Regions from separate parts of the Arthrobacter sp. D1-29 genome, predicted to be linked through region 2. Evidence: predicted binding sites of a transcription regulator. Region 2 holds the regulator's gene; the other holds the start of a gene.
What was found. The regulator Rex, encoded in region 2, represses fermentation and respiration genes when NADH is low (regulators of the CRP and FNR family bind a similar motif). The targets are predictions, from matches to a motif close to CTTGTGAANNNNTTCACAAG.

Region 1: a site for Rex is predicted at 5,430-5,449, ahead of M1E17_RS14345 (glyceraldehyde-3-phosphate dehydrogenase). Genes of this name have one in related genera too.

The regions. Positions count from the first base shown of each region.
Region 1 covers NZ_CP096383.1:3,174,304-3,184,204, reverse strand. Annotated here, with positions in the region: gene M1E17_RS14385 (oxidoreductase) at 1-54, shown strand, start outside; gene epsC (serine O-acetyltransferase EpsC) at 57-641, opposite strand; gene cysK (cysteine synthase A) at 681-1,616, opposite strand; gene msrA (peptide-methionine (S)-S-oxide reductase MsrA) at 1,681-2,205, opposite strand; gene M1E17_RS14365 (Nif3-like dinuclear metal center hexameric protein) at 2,305-3,234, shown strand; gene M1E17_RS14360 (zinc ribbon domain-containing protein) at 3,296-4,033, shown strand; gene M1E17_RS14355 (YaaA family protein) at 4,099-4,863, opposite strand; RNA gene rnpB (RNase P RNA component class A) at 4,963-5,352, shown strand; gene M1E17_RS14345 (glyceraldehyde-3-phosphate dehydrogenase) at 5,703-7,145, shown strand; gene M1E17_RS14340 (hypothetical protein) at 7,226-7,435, shown strand; gene M1E17_RS14335 (HNH endonuclease family protein) at 7,587-8,387, shown strand; gene M1E17_RS14330 (hypothetical protein) at 8,680-9,456, opposite strand; gene M1E17_RS14325 (nSTAND1 domain-containing NTPase) at 9,610-9,901, shown strand, end outside.
Region 2 covers NZ_CP096383.1:4,124,680-4,134,580, forward strand. Annotated here, with positions in the region: gene resB (cytochrome c biogenesis protein ResB) at 1-731, opposite strand, end outside; gene M1E17_RS18730 (cytochrome c biogenesis CcdA family protein) at 731-1,486, opposite strand; gene M1E17_RS18735 (TlpA family protein disulfide reductase) at 1,502-2,128, opposite strand; gene M1E17_RS18740 (histidine phosphatase family protein) at 2,131-2,811, opposite strand; gene M1E17_RS18745 (YceI family protein) at 3,027-3,575, shown strand; gene M1E17_RS18750 (hypothetical protein) at 3,805-4,626, shown strand; gene M1E17_RS18755 (hypothetical protein) at 4,927-5,763, shown strand; gene M1E17_RS18760 (redox-sensing transcriptional repressor Rex) at 5,865-6,680, opposite strand; gene M1E17_RS18765 (glutaredoxin family protein) at 6,770-7,024, opposite strand; gene M1E17_RS18770 (HAD family hydrolase) at 7,113-7,931, shown strand; gene M1E17_RS18775 (30S ribosomal protein bS22) at 8,078-8,176, opposite strand; gene M1E17_RS18780 (helix-turn-helix domain-containing protein) at 8,334-8,546, opposite strand; gene M1E17_RS18785 (3-deoxy-7-phosphoheptulonate synthase) at 8,689-9,816, opposite strand.

The DNA of each region.
Region 1 (9,901 bases), 950 kb from region 2:
GACCGGCTTTACGATGCGCTGGTTATGGCAGTGCTGAAACGGGTGGCGGGCTAGCGTCAGAGATGGTATTCGATCTCGTATTCAGCCGGGTCCACGGCGGGCTTGGTCTCCCGCTGCGCGTCCCGGTGGCGCCACTTGGCAGGAACGCCGGTAACAATCGATTCGGGCGGGGCGTCCTTCACCACAACGGCGTTGGCCCCCACGGCGCTGTCCCGGCCGATGGTGATGGGACCCAGGATCTTGGCACCCGCACCAATGGTCACGCGGTCCTCGATCGTAGGATGCCTCTTGACCTTGGCAAGGGAACGTCCACCCAGGGTCACGCCGTGATAAATCATGACGTCTTCGCCAATTTCGGCGGTTTCTCCGATGACGACACCCATGCCGTGGTCGATAAAAAAGCGCCGCCCGATGGTGGCTCCCGGGTGGATCTCGATACCCGTCAAAAAGCGGCCCAGCTGGGAAACCAGGCGGGCGGGGAACCGCAGGCCGGGATTTTGCCAGAGGCGATGCGTCAGCCGGTGGATCCAGATGGCATGCAGGCCGGAGTAAGCGAAAAAGTTCTCAAAAGAACCTCGAGCCGCCGGGTCATGGGACCGGGCGGCGTCGAGGTCTTCTTTTAGTCTTGCAATAAAGCCCACAAAGTTCTTTCTACAGGAAACGGGCGGAAGGCGGGCTGATCAGCCGCGGATGTCGTCATAGAGCACGGTGGAGATGTAACGCTCACCGAAATCGCAAACGATCGCCACAATCAGCTTGCCCGCGTTCTCCGGGCGCTTTGCCAGTTCCAGTGCGCCCCAGACGATGGCGCCTGAGGAGATGCCGCCGAGGATGCCTTCGCGGATACCCAGGTCACGGGCGACTGCCACGGAGTCTTCCAGGGTGGCGTCCAGGACCTCGTCGTAAATGTTGGTGTCCAGCAGCTCGGGGATGAAGTTGGCGCCCAGGCCCTGGATCTTGTGCGGGCCCGGGGCGCCGCCGTTCAGGATGGGGGAGTCCTTGGGTTCCACAGCCACAATCTGGACGTCCGGGTTGCGCTCCTTCAGGAACTGTCCGACGCCGGTGATGGTGCCGCCGGTGCCCACACCGGAGACAAAGATGTCCACCTTGCCGTCCGTGTCCTTCCAGACTTCCTCCGCGGTGGTTTCGCGGTGGATCCGGGGGTTGGCCTCATTGGCGAACTGCTGGGCCCAAATGGAGTTCTCCGTGTTGGCCACGATTTCCTGGGCCTTCTCCACGGCGCCCCGCATGCCCTCGGAGCCAGGGGTGAGGACAATCTCGGCGCCAAAAGCGCGCAGCATAACGCGGCGTTCGGTGGACATGGTCTCAGGCATGGTCAGGATGACCTTGTAGCCGCGGGCCGCGCCCACCATGGCCAGGGCGATGCCGGTGTTGCCGGACGTGCCCTCCACGATGGTGCCGCCCGGCTTGAGTGCGCCTGACTTTTCGGCGGCGTCAATGATGGCCACGCCGATGCGGTCCTTGACGCTGTTGGCAGGGTTGTAGAACTCAAGCTTGACGGCGACGGTGGCGTCCAGCCCTTCGGTCAGCCGGTTCAGGCGGACCAGGGGGGTGCCGCCAACAAGCTGCGTTACATCGTCATAGATCCGTGCCATGTAAATATGCCTATCTCTGAAGAGTGAATACTGAGGTCAGCCTAACGAGGGGACCCAAGCGCTGCTAAGCATTAAGCCACGCAGAGTAATATTTCCTCGCCTTGGCGAGCTTGGGATTGATGATCACCTGGCAGTAGCCCTGCTCGGGGTGCTTGCCGTAGTAGTCCTGATGGAAATCCTCCGCTACGTGGAAGCGGGGGAGCCGGCTGACCTCCGTCACGATCGGATTGGACCACAGCGCCTGGTTCCGTTCAATCGCTTCCTCGAAGAGGATCTTCTCCTCAGTGGTCTCGTAGAACATGGACGAGCGGTACTGCGTACCGACGTCGTATCCCTGGCGGTTGAGCGTGGTGGGATCGTGCAGCGCAAAGAACATGTCCAGGATGACTTCGGCGGGAATGACGGTTTCGTCAAAGGTGACGGCCACCACTTCGGCATGTCCGGTGGTTCCGTTGCAGACGGAGTAGTAGTCCGGGTGCGGGTCATGGCCGCCGGTGTAGCCTGACACCACCGAACTGACGCCCTTGGTTTTCTGGTAAACGGCGTCGAGGCACCAGAAGCAGCCCCCGCCAAGTACAAAAGTTTTCATGACCTCTTCAATGGTTGGAGGCGCCGGATGATTCCCCCTCCACCTTACGAGACTGTGACGCGTGCTGGGCAGGGGGCCGGATGGGGTAAAACTGAGTCTATGGAACCTGTAAACACCGGTGTTGCAGACGCTGGGAAGCGCAACACCGATGCCCCGGCCGGGGATGCTTCTGCCGAAGACACGACCGAGGCCCCCACCCTGGGCCAGCTGCTCTTGGCGGTGGAGGAGCTTTGGCCGGAGTCGCTCGCGGAGGACTGGGATGAAGTGGGGCTCGTAGCCGGGCATCCCTCCGCCCCCGTCTCCCGGGTGATGTTCGCCGTTGACCCCACCCTGGAGGTCATCGAGGAAGCCGTGGAGTGGGGCGCTGAATTGCTCATCACCCACCATCCGCTGCTGCTCAGGGGAGTCACGTCGGTGGCGGCCACCACAGCCAAAGGCAAAGCCATCCATCGCCTCATTGAGACTGGAACCGCCCTCCTGACCGTCCACACCAACGGTGATTCCGCCGTCGGAGGTGTCTCGGATGTGCTGGCGGACGCTCTTGGATTGGAGGACGTGGCCCCGCTGACGTCAGCCGCCAATGGGTTGCCGGAAGAAGGAATCGGGCGGGTGGGAGTGCTTGCCGATGTCATGACTCTGGGGGACTTCGCCGCGCGCGTGTTTGGCATCCTTCCTTCTGTAGCCGGGGGAGTGCGGGTGTCCGGCGACAAAGACGGCCTTGTCCGCCGCGTCGCGGTATGCGGCGGGGCGGGAGACTCGCTGTTCAGCCAGGTGCGCGCGAGCAACGCGGACGTCTACGTCACCGCGGACCTGCGGCACCACCCTGCGTCCGAAGCCAGGGAAGCAGCCGTGAACGACCGGCCATACCTTATCGACGTCTCGCACTTCGCCAGCGAATGGCTGTGGTTGCCTGCAGCCGCCTCTGCGCTGGGCAACGTGCTGGCAGACCAGGGCCACGACGTGGAGATCCAGGTAAGCACCACCAACAGCGACCCCTGGGACTTCATTCTGACTCCGGGCGGGGACTAGAGTCTTTAAAGCGCCCGCAGGGTGCCCGGTTCCGGCCGGATGGGATCAAGCGGAGGTACTAGTGGCTAAGGCAGCACCGGCAGAACAGTTGAAGTTGCTCGAACTGCAGGGCCTGGATGCCAGACTCAAGTCCTTGTCCAACCGTCGCCGTGCCCTTGAGTCCGATCCGCGGATCGAGGACCTGCAGTCTGCGCTTTCAGTAGCCAACGGCGAACTGGGCGCAGCAAAGATGGCCGTCCACGACGCCGAAGCCGAGCTCAAGCGGGCAGAGGCCGACGTCGAACAGGTGGCGTCCCGCATTGAACGCGACGAGGCCCGGCTCAACAGCGGCACCGGGCTGTCCAAGGACCTGGTGGCGCTGCAGAAGGACCTTGTCTCGCTCAACAAGCGGCGCTCCGACCTCGAGGACCTCGAACTGGAAGTGATGGAACGCCTTGATTCCCTCCGCGCCAAGCAGGCGGCCCAGCAGCTGATCGTGGACAACATCCAGGGTTCGTTCGGGGCCATCCGGGCCGAACTGGACCAGGAACTGGCCGAGGTGGAAGCCGAAGCCACCGTTCTCCGCGGCAAACGTGCCGAGTTCGCCGCCGGCCTGGACGCCGGAATGCTGGCGGTGTACGAAAAGACCCTGGCCAAGCGCGGCGTGGGCGCCGCCCGCCTGTTCCACGGAACCTCGGAGGCATCCGGGATGAAGCTGAGCCCCGGCGACCTCGCGGAAATCAAGGCAGCGGCGGAGGATGACATTGTCTTCTGCCCCGACTCCGGCTGCATCCTGGTCCGCTCCGCCGAATGGAACTGACCCGCGTCCCCAATTAAGTAGCGCTAAGTGTCGTTTTGAGCCCTCATAACGACACTTAGCGCGACCTAGTTGGGCAGGATGATGTTCAGGGCGTGCGGTTTCCTGGCTGATCCCTCCACCAGTTCGGCATCCCACTTCTCGCTGGCCGCGTTCAGCAGCTGTGCCGGGGTCTGCGGCGCGCTGCCACGCCTTGCCAGGAGGTGCCGGGCGAGCTCGCCGCGGGTATGTTTCGCGAAGTGGCTCACCACTTTCCGCACGCCATTAACCTCAGTAAAGACGTTGACCGCCACGGTCTGGGCCGGCGGCGGCGTCCAGGCAGCGGCATAGGTGCTGGAGCGGCAGTCCACCAGCAGTTGCCCCGCGGTCAGCGGCTTGAGGGCCTCCGCAAGCTGCGGCTTCCAGAAAGTGGCGAGGCGTCCGACGTCGGGCAGTGACGTTCCCATGGACAGCCGGTAGGCGGGCACCCGGTCGGCAAAACGGATGGCCCCCCAGAGGGCGGAAACCACCAGGACTGATTCATCCGCCTTGCGGCGCTGCACGGGCGTCAGGCTCCGGTAACCCAGGGCGTCATAAAGGACCCCGGAATAGATCTGGTGGGCGGGCGCCGCCGGTTCAGCGTGCAGCCGGGTGTTGCGGTCGACATCGTTCTTTAACGAAGCACCCACGCCCAGCAGCGCGAGCGCGTCCTCGTGCGCGCTTACCGTTCCCAGTGCTTCCAGGACTTTCGCCCGGTAACTGTTGAGTGCAGGAAAGCTCAGGGAAGGCCAGTCGACGGCGGATCCGGCTGCCGCGGGGGTCTTGCCTTCAGAGGGGGGAAGCAGAATCAGCACCGTACGATCTTACCGGCGGCCGGGGCGGGAACTGCATGATGTCCCGGCCCGGCCCTGCGTCCGGGGGGTTCGATGTTGCAACGTAGAATGGATGTCGGATGGGTTGACCAGGCGGCCGCGCGTCACGCAAGTGGCTCGAGGAACGTCCGGGCTCCGCAGAGCAGGGTGGTGGGTAACGCCCACTCGGGGTAACCCGCAGGCTAGTGCCACAGAGAACAGACCGCCTGCATTCCCCGCCTTTGGGCGGGGGAGGGCAGGTAAGGGTGAAACGGTGGTGTAAGAGACCACCAGCTTCCCGGGCGACCGGGAAGGCTAGGTAAACCCCACCCGGAGCAAGGCCATACAGGGCACGTTCGAGGGCTGCTCGCCCGAGTGCCCGGGTAGGCCGCTGGAGGGCGCCGGCAACGGCGTTCGTAGATGGATGGCCGCTACTCCCGCGCTGGCAACGGCACGGGAGCACAGAACCCGGCGTATCGGTCAGCCCATCCACCTAATTCGCTTCCGGCCTGCTTTTACGGCACGGTTTTCGGCCTGCCGGCCACCTCCCGCCAAGCCTGCATGAACCCCGTGTGAGAGATTTCACGCGACATAAGCCGTTCAGAGCATCCCGCGCCAATCTAGAATGGAACACGGACGTAGAAGTTCTCCGCCGGAGTTGCGTTCGCAGCCGGCGGTTTTTCTTTGCACACGACCCAGGCACCAGGGGTGGACCGAATCCCGCCGGTGCCGGTGCCCCTGGACATCATCAGGTGGCGACAACCGCCTACGAGGACGTATGCGGCTGAACCGAGGAAGGTAGTTCTGTGAGCCAGACGTCAGATTCTTGTCTTGATACATGGATGGGCCGGGAGGCCCTCGCTGAGGCCATGATTCCGGTGATCGGCCGGCTGTACCGCGAGAATAACGTGGTGACCAGCATCCACGGCCGCAGCCTGATCAACAAGTCCACCATGAACATCCTCAAGGCGCACCGCTTCGCCCGCCGCATGAGCAAGGATGAGCTGCTGCTGGAGGAAACCGCGCCGCTGCTCAACACCCTCGCTGAGCTTGAGCTCGGCGCTGCTGCCATTGACATCGCCCGCCTCAACCAGAAGTTCAAGGCAGAGGCCAACGGCGCCACGCTGGAGGAATTCCTCCGCGCTGAGCTGGCGGAGATCGTTGGCAAGCGCGGCGGCGACGACCGCACCAGCACCGACGTCGTCCTGTACGGTTTCGGCCGCATCGGCCGCCTGCTGGCGCGCCTCCTGATCGAAAAGGCAGGCGGCGGGCACGGCCTGCGCCTGCGTGCCATCGTGGTCCGCCGCGGTTCGGACAAGGACCTCTCCAAGCGCGCCAGCCTGCTGCGCCGCGACTCTGTGCACGGCTCCTTTGAAGGAACCATCCGCGTGGACGAGGACGCCAACACCATTACCGCCAACGGTGTCCAGGTACAGGTCATCTACTCGGACAACCCTGCCACGATCGATTACACGGCCTACGGCATCAAGGACGCCCTGGTGGTGGACAACACGGGACGCTGGCGTGACGCCGAGGGCCTGTCCCAGCACCTGCAGAGCAAGGGAGTGGCCCGCGTCCTCCTCACGGCTCCGGGCAAGGGCGATCTGAAGAACATCGTTCACGGCATCAACCACGGCACCATCCAGGACTCGGACACGATCGTCTCCGCAGCCTCCTGCACCACCAACGCCATCACCCCGGTCCTGAAGGCCATCAACGACAAGTTCGGTGTGATCCACGGCCACGTGGAGACCGTCCACTCCTTCACGAATGACCAGAACCTGATCGACAACTTCCACAAGGGTGACCGCCGCGGCCGCTCCGCCGCCCTGAACATGGTCATCACGGAAACCGGTGCCGCCAAAGCAGTGGCCAAGGCCCTGCCCGAACTCCTGGGCAAGCTCACCGGCAGCTCCATCCGGGTCCCCACGCCGGACGTCTCCCTGGCGATCCTGAACCTCAGCCTGGAAAAGGGCACCACCAAGGACGAAATCAACGACTACCTTCGGGAGATGTCGCTGCACTCGGAGCTGCGCAAGCAGATCGACTACATCGATTCCCCCGAGGTGGTCTCGACAGACTTCGTTGGTTCCCGCCGCGCCGGCATCGTTGATGGCCTGGCCACGATCTCCAACGACAAAAACCTGGTCCTTTACGTCTGGTACGACAACGAGTTCGGCTACAGCTGCCAGGTAGTCCGAGTCATGGAAGAGATGGCAGGGGTCAACCCGCCGGCCTTCCCCGCCAAGGAAACTGCAGCAGCCCTGGCCGCTATCGCCGTCTAGCCCTGCGAACGCCGGCGGTTCCCCACATTTTCCCGGCTGGTTCACTGGAATCAGCCGGGAAACGGGACCAGACTGGTGGCATGGACAACGACGCAACCCTTCAGCACGAGACCACGCTCGAGCACGCCCTGGACGTGGCAAAGGCAAACCACAAGGAAGCCGCCCGGCTCCTTGAACAGGCCCGCGCAGCCTACAGTGCGGGCGATATCGGCGAGGACCGCGTGCGCCAGCTGGAAAATCTCCTGCAGTTGGCCGAGGAAGATCTCCGGCGGGTGATCCGGGAACAATAGATCCGGGAACAATAAGAGGGCCGCCGCGCCGGGTACCCTCCCTCCACACTCGCCGGGTACCTTCCCTCCACACTGTGGATAACAGGCCCGGTGTCAGTGGGGTGTCCTAGGCTCTTCTGGTGCCCTGCATCTCCGGAGGGGCGGCCCGCCCATGACAGTCAGCTGGTCTGCCTATCGCCGTGCCCGCCGCCGCTCCCGGCAGGCGTGGGCGCTGCTGCTGGTCCTGGCTGTTTCGGCAGTCGCCGCGGGCGTCTGGTTTTTCACCGCGGGGCAGTTCGCAGCCACCGAACCGGCCATTGCAGGTCCCAGCGAAGCCCCGGTTTTCGACCCCAGCTGGATGAAGCCCGTAGCTCCGGTCCACCTGGTACCGTCCGGCCCCGCGGTTGCCGCCTTGGAAGCTTTGCCCGTCAAGGGGCGGGCGGCCCAGAACAATTACGAACGGGAAGCGTTCGGACAGGCCTGGCTGGATGTGGACCGGAACGGCTGCGATACGCGCAATGACATCCTTCGCAGGGACCTGGTGTCCGTGGGCTTTACCGAAGGATCAAAGTGCAGGGTGGCCGCCGGCTCCTTCCATGAGCCCTACACGGGGAAAATGGCCGACTTCCGGCGGGGACCGGAGTCCAGCAAGGAAGTCCAGATCGACCATGTTGTTGCACTCGCGGATGCCTGGCAGAAGGGCGCGCAGCAACTGACAATGCAGCAGCGCCAGAGCCTCGCCAACGATCCCCTGAACCTCATAGCCGCTGACGGGCCCGCCAACCAGGAAAAGGGCGCAGGGGACGCGGCCACATGGCTGCCGAAGAACAAGGCCTTCCGCTGCCACTACGTTGCCCGGCAGATTTCGGTCAAGGCCGCCTACGGTCTTTGGGTGACGCAGGCGGAGAAAGAGGCGATGAAACAGGTCCTGGGCTCCTGTCCCGGCCAGGCCACCATCCGCCCCTCACACTAGGTATTACCCGCAGACGTTGGTGAGGATCGGCGTATCCGCGAGAACATGTGTGTGCCACCACCTCTGGCCTCGAGAGCTGATCTGGCCCACTTTTACCGGCAAGTCTTCCCTGTGGAGGCGCACCCTTTTCGAGCAGACACACGCCCACAGTGAGCAGGTACGCCTCCGAGAGCTTCACTCTTTGGCTGGCAGCCACAAAGTCAGTCGATTCCTCTACCGGTGCGAGCCCCTTGCATCGGAATCGGCGGTGACGAGTTCAAAGCTTGCGGCCGCCGTCGAGTTCGATGAAATGCTAGCCGCGGTCGGGGCTTGGCGAGCCCTGTGTATCTGCCGTGTGGTCGGTTCCGAACGCAATTGAGTCGAAGATGGCGCGTGCCTCTCTCGTCAGCTCCGGATTGATCGATTCGTGGAATTGGGTTATCGCAATCACAGCGCGTTCGCCGTTCAAGTCGACCACCCGGTAGGTTTCGCGCTCAGCGGCGCTCGAGTACCAGCGGGTGCATTCGTGCGACATTTCTGAGCGGACGCAAAACTTGCCGCCGTCACAGGCTGTGATGTCCACGTCGCCCTCGACGGAGTGCTCGAACTCGAAGCCGGAGTAATCGCCCACCACGACCTCGACCGGAGGGGTGCTCGCCGTTGACGTCTGCGCCGTCATCGCGTCGACGAAGGCCTCAGCCGACGGGCCGACCTCGACGAGCGCGCCCCGCCACGCGCATGCGTCCGTCGGCACATAGTCCGCGGGCCAAAAAATCAGGACGACCGCCCCTTCATCCGGGTGATCCGGGTCGTCCTTGGCCAGGCTATCGCAGTCGGCTGTCTCCCAGCCGTCTGGGACGGTGATCTCGAAAGGCACCGTATAGCCGGTGACGAGGTATGCGCCGGCGTCGATGTCGCCGCTCTCCGGGAACGGCGGGATGTCGCTGGCCTCCGACGTGGGTGGAGGGGATGGTGTTTCGGTGGGGGTGCACCCCGAGAGCCCGAAACATGCCAGCATTGCGACGGTTATACCCGCCATCCACGAGCGCGATGCGTGAGCCGTGGGCGAGCGCTGGTCCGGTGTCCACATGTCAGTTCCTTCGTTGGATCTATGCAGCGTGTGCTGCTTGCCTTATCAGTGAACAGGGCGCCGGTATCAGCAGGATACCGGCGCTCACCATCCCGGTATCGGCCCGATATCAGCCGTCTTGACGGATGGGGGGTCAGGGCGGAAGGTGGCCTCATGGAGGTACGCGTTCTTGGAGCGCTGACGCTCGATGAGGATCGGATTCCCTTGGCACCGCGCGATCGTGTGGTGTTGGGTGCGCTCACGGTCCGCTTGGGCGCTTCACTGTCGGTCGAATCCCTCGCCGAGGCGCTCTGGGGCGATGATCTGCCGGCCTCGTGGTCGAAGGTGATTCCGGGCTGCATCATGCGCTTGCGCCGGCTCATCGGGCCTGCACGCATCGAAACAACCCCGTTCGGGTATCGGCTGTCCGCGGACCACATCGAGGTCGACGCCGACCAGTTCGAGC
Region 2 (9,901 bases):
GTGAATTGGTCATAACCCACCAGGGTGTTCACGAACGTGTCGCCTTCCACCAGGATGCGCTGCCCGCTGTACCCAAAGAGTCCGCCAACCGCCACGGATACCAGCACGCCGATCAGGGATGTGTGGAACAGCAGGTTACCCACTTCCTTCATAAAGCCGCGCTCGGCCCCCAAAGACGGCCGCGCGCCGTCGTCGTCCCTTACCTCAACGCGGTAGCCGCGCTTCTTGAGCAGCCCGGCTGCGCTGTGAATAGCGTCCGACGCCGGGAGGCCGGCCGCCGCCGGCACCACCAGCGTGCCGTACTCGGGGAGGCGGGAGAGCCGTTTCGGAGTACGCGGCGGCTGGGACCGCATCGCCTTGTAGTGGGCCATGGCGCGGGGCACCACGCAGCCGATCAGGGAAATGAACAGCAGCAGGTAGATGGCGGAGAACCAGGCAGACGAGTAGACGTCGTAAAGCTGCAGGGTGTCCAGCAGCTTGCCGTAGCCCGGGTTGTTCCTTATGTACTCCGTGACGGTGGAAGGGTTCGCGGGCCGCTGGGGGAACAGCGAGCCGGGCACCGCAGCAACCGCCAGCAGCAGGAGCAGGAAAAGTGCCGTCCGCATGCTGGTGAGCTGCGTCCACGCCCAGCGCAGCATTTCCTTGGGGCCCAGGGCCGGCAGCGCGGCATCAGCCTTGGCCTCGGCCACCGGGGTGGAGGACTTTTTCTCTGCGTTCACTCGTTCGCTCATCAGATCGGCAACTTCACATCGGTTTGGAACCAGTACTGCAGCCCGGTCACCCAGGCGCCCCAGACGCCGCTGGCCATCAGCAGGCCCAGCACGATCAGGATCGCTCCGCCGGTCCGCTGGATGGCCAGCCGGTGAGTACGGAAAAAGGACATCACGCCCATGCCCCGGCGCACCGCGAGGGCAATCAGGAGGAACGGGATGCCCAGGCCCAGGCTGTAGACAAAGGCCAGGAACGCGCCCTTCGCAGCGGACGAACCGCCGGAGAGGCTCAGCAGCTGGACAGCGGAATAGGTGGGGCCGATGCAAGGCGCCCAGCCCAGCCCGAACGTTATGCCCAGCAGCGGGGCACCCCACAGCCCGGCCGGCGGTTTTGCATGGATTTTCGCATCACGCTGCAGCCAGCCGAAACCACCCATGAACACAACACCCATGACGATCACCAGGACACCCAGGAGCTGGGTGATCCAGGCATTCTGGGAGCCGGTGATCAGCGTGCCAAGTTGCCCGAAGGCACCGCCCAGGAGCACAAAAATCGCGGAGAACCCCAGCACGAACAGCCCAATGCCCGCCAGCATCCGGCCCCGCTTCTGCTTTTGCAGGTCCACGCCGGTCAGTCCCGTGACGTAACCCAGGTACCCCGGCACCAGCGGAAGCACGCACGGCGACAGGAATGACACGAGTCCTGCAAGCAGCGCCACCGGAATGGCGAGGAGCAGGGAGCCGCTCAGGATGGCTTCAGCAAAGGGGCTGTTCACGGTCCGGGGCCGCCGCTACTCTGCCACTGCGGCGGTAATGAGGGCTTTGAGGGTGCCCTTCTGGATTTCGCCGAGCACGCGCGAGGCAACGCGGCCCTGCTTGTCCAGCACCAGCGTGGTGGGGACGGCGCCTGGCGGAACGATGCCGGACACGGCCAGGAGCACCGCACCGTCCTTGTCGTCAAAGCTGGGATAGGTCAGGTTGAAGGACTTGTCGAACGCCTCGGCGGTGGCTTTTTCATCCCGGAGGTTGACGCCGTAGAACTGCACATCCTGGTCCTTGAATTCCTGGTGCAGGGCCTCGAGCTGCGGAGCCTCCACCCGGCACGGCGCACAGGCGGCAAACCAGAAGTTCAGGACCGTCACCTTGCCCTGGAGATCAGCAGGGGTCACGGATGTGCCGTTGAAGAGTGTGCCGTTGATTTCGACGGCGGACTTGCGGTCCGCGGGGGCGAACTCCGTGACGGAGCCGTCCCCGGCAACGTAGTTTTTGTTGTCTCCTGCTTTGGCCTGCTTGGCCAAGGCATCCTCCTGGGCGCAGGCAGAGAGCCCCAGGGTAAGAGCCGTGAGGGCCACGCCGCCGGCTGCAAGCAGGCTGCGGCGTGAGGTAGCCGGGGTGGACCCGGCGGACGTCTGCGGCATGGCTAGGCTCCGGGGGTGCTGGCGGCACCGGGAAGAAGGGCGGCAGCGGGCTCAGTGTACTGAACGCGCAGGAGCGAGCCGTCGTCGTCGAACACCAGGGAGGTGATGGACGTCAGCGTGCATTCGCGTTTCCGGGGGTCGTGCCACAGGGGCCGGCCTTCGGCGCTGAGCCGGGTGGCCCAGATAGGGAGCTGGTGGCTGACCATGATGGCTTCGGGCCCGCCTGTTCCGTAGTCTCCGCCCGCGAGCTCGATCGCGCGGAGCCGGGCATCCTGGACAGCGGCCCTGACCCTGGCCGCCTGGTCCTTGTACGGCTCGCCCCACGACGGCTTCAGCGGGTTGACCAGCCGCGGCCAGTGCTTGGGCCGGCGGAGCTCGGCCTTGCTGACCTTCATGCCCTCGAAGTAGTTCTCGGCCTCAATGATCCGCGGGTCCGTGTGGATCTCCAGGCCCAAAACATCGGCCGTGGGGGCTGCTGTTTCCTGCGCTCGGACCAGCGGCGATGATGCGAGGTAGACGATCCTGGCGCCCGCGGCGGCGCGGTCGCTAAAGTGCCGGGCGAGCATCTCGGCCATCTGCCGGCCCAACGCGGAGAGGTGGAATTCGGGCAGCCTTCCGTACAGAACGCCGTCGGGATTGTGGACCTCGCCGTGGCGGAGCAGATGGACAGTGGCTTGGGGCATGTTTACCAGTTTCTCAAAGATGGCGTGCTATCCGAAATCTTCTTCACAGCTTTCTACAAAGAGTAGAACTGAGGTTTTTCAAAAAATGTTCCGGAACGGGGAACAAAACATGCAAATGCATGTTTATACTGGATGCAGCAGTTAGTTGAGACTTCAACAAATGAAGTGTCAACCAATCCAGCAGTACTCACCCGACATACCTCAAGGAGAACACCATGGCACTTCCCGCAGACGTCACCACCGGCACCTGGACCCTCGACAACTCGCACAGCGAAATCGGATTCACCGTCCGGCACGCAGGCATCAGCAAGGTCCGCGGCCAGTTCAAGGATGCAGAAGCAACCTTGGATCTGGCTGAAAACGTCGCCGATTCAAAGATCAGCGCCACCATCAAGACCTCCAGCTTCGACTCCGGCGATGTCAACCGCGACGGCCACGTCCGCGGCGAAGACTTCTTTGACGTAGAGAAGTTCCCTGAAATCTCCTTCGTTTCAAACGGCCTGGTGGCCAACGGCAACAGCTACGAGCTGACCGGGGACCTTACCATCAAGGGCGTCACCCGCCCCGTGTCCCTCGAAACCGAGTTCAACGGTGTGGCCGTGGACCCGTTCGGCAACACCCGCGCCGGCGTTTCCGCGGAGACCACCATCAGCCGCAAGGATTTCGGCCTCACCTGGAACGCCGTCCTGGAAGCCGGTGGCGTCCTGGTCAGCGACAAGGTTGCCATCAACCTCGAGCTCGCCTTCATCGCACCGGCAGCCTGATTTCCCCACTCTGATTTCCCCTGTTTTCCCACCGCACCCCGGCCGCTGATTCCCCAGGAGTCTCTTCGGCCGGGGTGCCGTGTTTAACGCCTTATCCAGGCCGTGGGCCCGTGCCTCGGACCCTGCCTTGGGCCGACAAGTCACCCGTCTGGAACAACCCCTGCTGTTCCCCGACATGTCGCCGCAAGTCTCCTAGATAAGCGGTGGTGCCCGGTCTACAGTGAGAGCCATGACCAACCCCAGTGAAGTACCGCAGCCCCAGCAGCCGGGTGCCCAGCCCCCGGCCGGCAACGTTCCCCCGGCTGGCAACGTTCCTCCAGCCGGCGCGGTGCCGCCAGCCGGCGCGGTGCCGCCGCAGGGTTACCAGCCACAGCAGGGTTACCAACCGCCGCAGGGCTATCAGCCCCCGCCGGGTTATCAGGCACCGCCGGGCTATCAGACGCCGCCCCAGGGAAATGGGGCACCGCCCCAGGGATACGGCCAGCCCTATCCGCCTCAGGATCAGCCCTATCCGCCGCAAGGTCAGCCCTATCCCCCACAGGGTCAGCCCTACGGCCAGCCCGGCTACGGTGCCGGTGCCGGCCCCAGCAACGTCCCGCCGTCGGGCCTGGGCTACGCCGCCCCGCCACGCAACGTCTTTGGCCTCAGCCTGGACAACATTCAGCAGCGGTTCATTGACACCCAGGGTGTGCCGCAGCAGCTGGTTACGTCCTACTGGCTCTGGATCGCTGCAGCAGCGCTCGGGGTCGTCTTCAGCCTGGTCAACATGTTCACCGTTAGCAGCGCCTTCGGCGGCATGATGATGGGGGCAGGGATTGGCGGATTTGTGTTCCAGCTCATCTTCGCGGCCCTGTACGTGTTCATCGCCATCCGACTGAAGGAGGGTGCACGGTGGGCCCGCCTTGTCCTCTCCATCCTCGGCGGTCTTGCCGTGTTGGGTTTCTTCGCAAACCTTGTGTTCTTCAACCTCAGCCTCCTCAGTTCCGCCGCCGCCGTAGCGGCCGCGGTCATGATGTGGCTGCCGCAATCCCAGGAACATTTCAAGGGCTGACACCCCGGAGTTGGAATCATGTTGAAGGGGCCGCGGCCAGGATCATCGGCCGCGGTCCTTTCCTGTGGTTGCTTCAGTTTCGTGCGGACAAGGAGGCCAGGCCGGGCCGGCTCCCCCCGCCGACCGCTCCTGTCCCCATAGTCCCTGCTCACCGCCCGAAACCACGTTCAGCGGAATACCTCTCTGGAATGACCCACTGTGGGCCCGCCCGGGGGTACGGTGGACTTAAGCCACGCTGGGGTAGGGCCAGTGAACCGATCCCGGCAGCCGATCAAGAACTCGACATGCAAAGGACCGTCCATGAGCACTCCTCCTGTCCCGCCTCCGACTCCCAACGAGCCTGAGTCCGGCGGCCAGCCGCAGGCTCCCCGTTACGGCGAGAATGCGCCCCAGTTTGGTCACCCTTCGCCGCAGTCCGGCGACAACGCCCCGCAGTACGGGCAAAACGCACCGCAGTATGGCCAGAACGCACCCCAATACGGGCAGAACGCGCCGCAGTACGGCCAGAACCCGGCTACACCGCAGTACGGGCAGAACCCGCCACAGGCACCGGCTTACGGCCAGAACCCGCCGGCTCCCTACGGCCAGCAGCCCTACGGTCAGTCACCCTATGGCCAGTCGCCTTACGGACAGTACCCCTCCGAGCAGCCGCAGGGCTCAGGTACCTCGGGGGTCCCACAGTTGGTCAATATTTCGTTCTGGCTGCTGATTGCATCCGGCGTTATCTACGTCATTTCCATGCTGATGGGCCTCGCCATGCTGGACGATCCGTCAATGCGGCGCCAGTTTGAGGACGCCATGGCCAGTGGCGGCGCCGCGGGGGAAGTTGCGTTTGAAGATATCAAGGGCGTGATCGCCGGCACCCTGGTAGTGGTGGCCATCATCGGCGCCGGGTTGTACGCGCTGGTGGCGTTCTTCGTCCGCAAGGGTAAGAACTGGGCCCGGATCCTGGGTACGGTCTTCGCAGCCATCTCGGTCTTCGGACTGTTCGGCCCCCCGAGCATCGGCACTTTGGGAACCCTGGCGGGAATCGCAGCCATTGTGTTGCTCTACCTGCCTGCCGCCGCTCCGTACTTCCGCAAGCAGCAGCCTTTCGCCAACCCCTACGGCGCACCCGGCAACCCCTACGGCCGCTAGCCGCAGCGGGCCGAGCCCAGATAAAACGGCGCCCAGCTAAACGGCGCCAGCTACACAGCATGGCCACTCCCACGGGCGTGGATCCCGCAGCCGCCGGAAAACTAGGCGGTCTGGCCCGGGGTCTGCGCCCGTTGTGCATGGTAGGCGAGAATCTGAAGTTCGGTGGCCATGTCCACCTTCCGGAGGTTGACGCCGTCGGGGACCTGGAGCATCACGGGCGCGAAACTCAGGATGCTGCGGACACCCGCCGCCACCACCCGGTCACAGACCGCCTGGGCAACAGCTGCCGGCAGCGCCAGGACCACCATATTGGCGCCGGTCCGTTCCAGGACTGCTTCAAGGTCGGCGACGTCGCTGACGCGCAGCCAGCCAACTTCGTTGCCCACCACCATCTGGTCGGCGTCAAAGATGGCCACAACATCAAAGCCCCGGGATTCGAAACCGCCATAGCGTGCCAGGGCCTTGCCCAGGTTACCGGCACCAACTATGGCAACTTTCCAGTCGTGGGTAAGTCCCAGGGCTGCGGCAATGTGGCGGCTGAGGTATTGCACCTCGTACCCCACACCGCGGGTGCCGTAGGAGCCAACGTGCGAAAGATCCTTGCGGAGCGTTGCAGAACTCACGCCCGAGGCTTCCGCCAGGGATTCTGAGGAAACCCTTTCCACACCCTCTGCCAGCATCGTATTCAGGGCGCGGAGGTACAGGGTCAGCCGGGCTACGGCAGCAGGCGGGATCTGCTTGCCGGCGGCTACCTTCTCGCCCTGGACGGTTGCGTCTCCGTGGACGCCCGCAACGCCCTGGACGGCGCCTGGAACACCGGGGGTAGCCGGAACACCCGGCACATCCGGTAGCGCGGGCACACCCGCAAGCTCGGAAGCAGCAGGGACCGCAGCAGGAGATGAATCCAGTGAAGTCACTTTCCCCTCCATCGCGTCGCGTCGTGACTCCACTCTAGAGCCCTCTCATGCGTGCCAACAAAGCTGTGCCATTGCGTGGGATCGCTTGCCTACTCCGCCATGGCGCGCTGGAGGACCCGCTCCAGCCTCAGCTCGTCAATCTTCCAGAAGTCCCGCTGGATTCCATCCACCAGCACCACGGGAATTTCCTCAGCGTAACGTTCGCGCAGCTCCGGCAAGTGGTCAACCGGCTGTTCGGTCCACTCAAGTCCCAGAGAGGCTGTTACCCGCCCGACGGCGTCGCGCGCCTCTGCGCACAGGTGACAGTCTGCTTTGGTGATGAGGACAACCTCCGGTTTCGCCATGGATTAACCGTATCGCCCTTTGACTCAGACAGCGCGGTGGAGGGTGGGCGGACGGTGGTGGGCCTGAGCATTGACTAGACTCATGCACATGCCCGAGGAGAAGTACGTCGCTGTGGTCACCCAGCCGGTCGCGATGCCGCAGACGGGCGAGGCCGCTTTCTTCGACGTCGACAACACCCTGATGAGGGGTGCCAGCCTGTTCCACGTGGCACGCAAAATGCACCAGCGCGGAGCCTTCACCTTTGCACAGGCCGCCGGATTCGCCTGGCAGCAGTTCAAGTTTGTCACCCGCGGGGAGAACATGGATGACGTCCATGCCGTCCGCGATTCCGCCCTCACGCTCGCTGCGGGCATCACTGTGGAAGACGTCAAGGCCCTGGGCGAAGAGGTCTACGACGAAATGATTGCGTCCAGGATCTGGCCCGGCGCCAAGGCCTTGGCGCAGCAGCACCTCCGCGTAGGGCGCAGGGTATGGCTGGTCACCGCCACCCCCATCGAGGTAGCCACCGTGATCTCCACCAGGCTTGGCCTGACTGGCGCCCTCGGAACTGTGGGCGAAGTCGCCGACGGAATGTACACCGGCCGGCTGGTGGGCGATATCCTGCACGGCTCAGCAAAGGCAGTGGCGGTACAGGGCATCGCCGACATCGAAGGACTGGACCTCAAACGCTGCTGGGCCTACAGCGATTCCTACAACGACATCCCGCTGCTGACCCTGGTGGGACACCCTGTGGCCATCAATCCGGACTCCAGGCTTCGGCGCCATGCCCGTGACAACAACTGGCCGGTCTACGACTTCCGTTCGGGCCGCCGGGCCGCCACGCTTGGGCTCAAGGCTGCAACCGCCGGCGGTGCCGTCTACGGCCTCTGGAAAGGCTTCGCCCGCATCCGCGGCCCCCGGGTTTAGGCGCATCCCGCGAATCATAAGCTTGTCCGCGAATCCGAACCATGACGTTTAGGATTTGCGAACAAGGCCAGGAAGCTCCAGCAGGGAAAACAAAATGCCCGCCGCCTCCGAAGGCGACGGGCATTTCTACGCTGTTCGAAGTATCTCTACTTCTTGTTACGGCGCTGGTGACGGGTCTTACGAAGCAACTTGCGGTGCTTCTTCTTGGCCATACGCTTGCGACGCTTCTTAATAACTGAACCCACGAAAGTTCCTTACAAACTAGATGCAGTACCTGTCTGATGGAAATGGTCCGTGGACAGAGCTACAGACTGAACAACTGACAGATTCTTACAATGACGTAAAACGTTCCTTAACAGGGTACCGCTTATCGGGAGGGCCTACTGACAGCCCTGCAGCACCTCAGGCTGTTTCGGTGTGGCCCTCCACCACAGCACCCTTAAGGTACTGTTCGACGGCCTTTTCCGGCACACGGTATGAGCGGCCGAAACGCACCGCGGGCATTTCGCCGGAATGAACCAGCCGGTACACGGTCATTTTGGAGACGCGCATGACCTCGGCCACTTCGGCGACGGTCAGGAACTTCGCGTTCGAGAAGTTCTGTTCTGCGGACATTTCCCTTATTCCTTTGCTGACGGATGGACAACACTGACCCCAGGTATATGCCATTGCGGTGTGCCGATGCTGAGCCATCCACCAACCATGTGCTAGATACTCTAGAGGTTTATGTGGCCATTGTGAAAGTCATGGAGGGTAATCAATTCGCGGTCCGGCGCTTGCGGGCCGACGCCGCCAACTGGTCCAGCACCGATACCGAGACATCCCACTCCATGCAGGCGTCCGTCACGCTCTGCCCGTAGACCAGCCCGGACCTGCCGGCCGCGTGCTCGGCCACGTCCAGGTTCTGGGCACCGCCCACCAGGAAACTCTCCAGCATGACACCGGCGATGGCCTGGGCTGCCGCTCCCCCGTCCTCCAGCTGGGCCCCGATTTCCAGTGCCACTTCGGCCTGGCGGTGGTGGCTCTTCCCGCTGTTCGCGTGGCTTGCGTCCACGATCAGCCTGGGGTTCAGCTGCTTGCCGGCGAGCGTTGAGGATGCCGCCTCGACGTCGGCGGAGGAGTAGTTGGGTCCCTTGCGTCCGCCACGGAGGATGACGTGGGTGTCCGGGTTACCGGCGGTGGCCACCAGGGCCGCCCGGCCGTCGCCGTCAATGCCCAGGAAAGCCTGTGCGGCCGCCGCCGCACCGCAGGCGTCGACCGCCACCTGGAGGTCGCCGTCGGTACCGTTCTTGAAGCCGATGGGCATGGACAGCCCCGATGCCAGCTGGCGGTGGATCTGGCTCTCCGTGGTGCGGGCCCCGATGGCGCCCCAGGAAACCAGGTCTGCCATGTACTGCGGGCTGATGGGTTCCAGGAATTCGGTGGCGGCCGGGAGTCCCAGCGATGTGACCTGCTGCAGGAAACTGCGTGCCGCCCGGAGCCCGGTGGCCATGTCGTGGCTGCCGTCCAGCCGTGGATCGTTGATCAGGCCCTTCCAGCCAACGGTGGTGCGCGGCTTCTCGAAGTAGGCGCGCATCACGATCAGCAGGTCTTCCTTGTGCTTCTCCGCCTGGCTGACCAGCCGGCGGGCGTATTCCAGGCCCGCCTTGGGATCGTGGATGGAGCAGGGGCCAACGATCACCAGCAGGCGGTCGTCCACGCCATCCATGATGGCCCGGACTTCATCGCGTCCACGCTCGACGACGTCCGTCACCCGGGCGTCCATGGGCAGCTCAGCAATGAGCTCCTGGGGCGTGGGCAGCGCCGTGAATTCGCTGACACGCAGGTTGGACGTTGACTTGCCGGTGGGTGTGGTGCCCGTTGTGGCGGCTGTTGCGGTGCTCATGGTGGGGTCCTGTTCCAGAAGGGAAGCGGGCCCAGATCAGAACCCGCCGAAGAAATGGCGAAGGGCAGAGAAATGATCTCTGCCC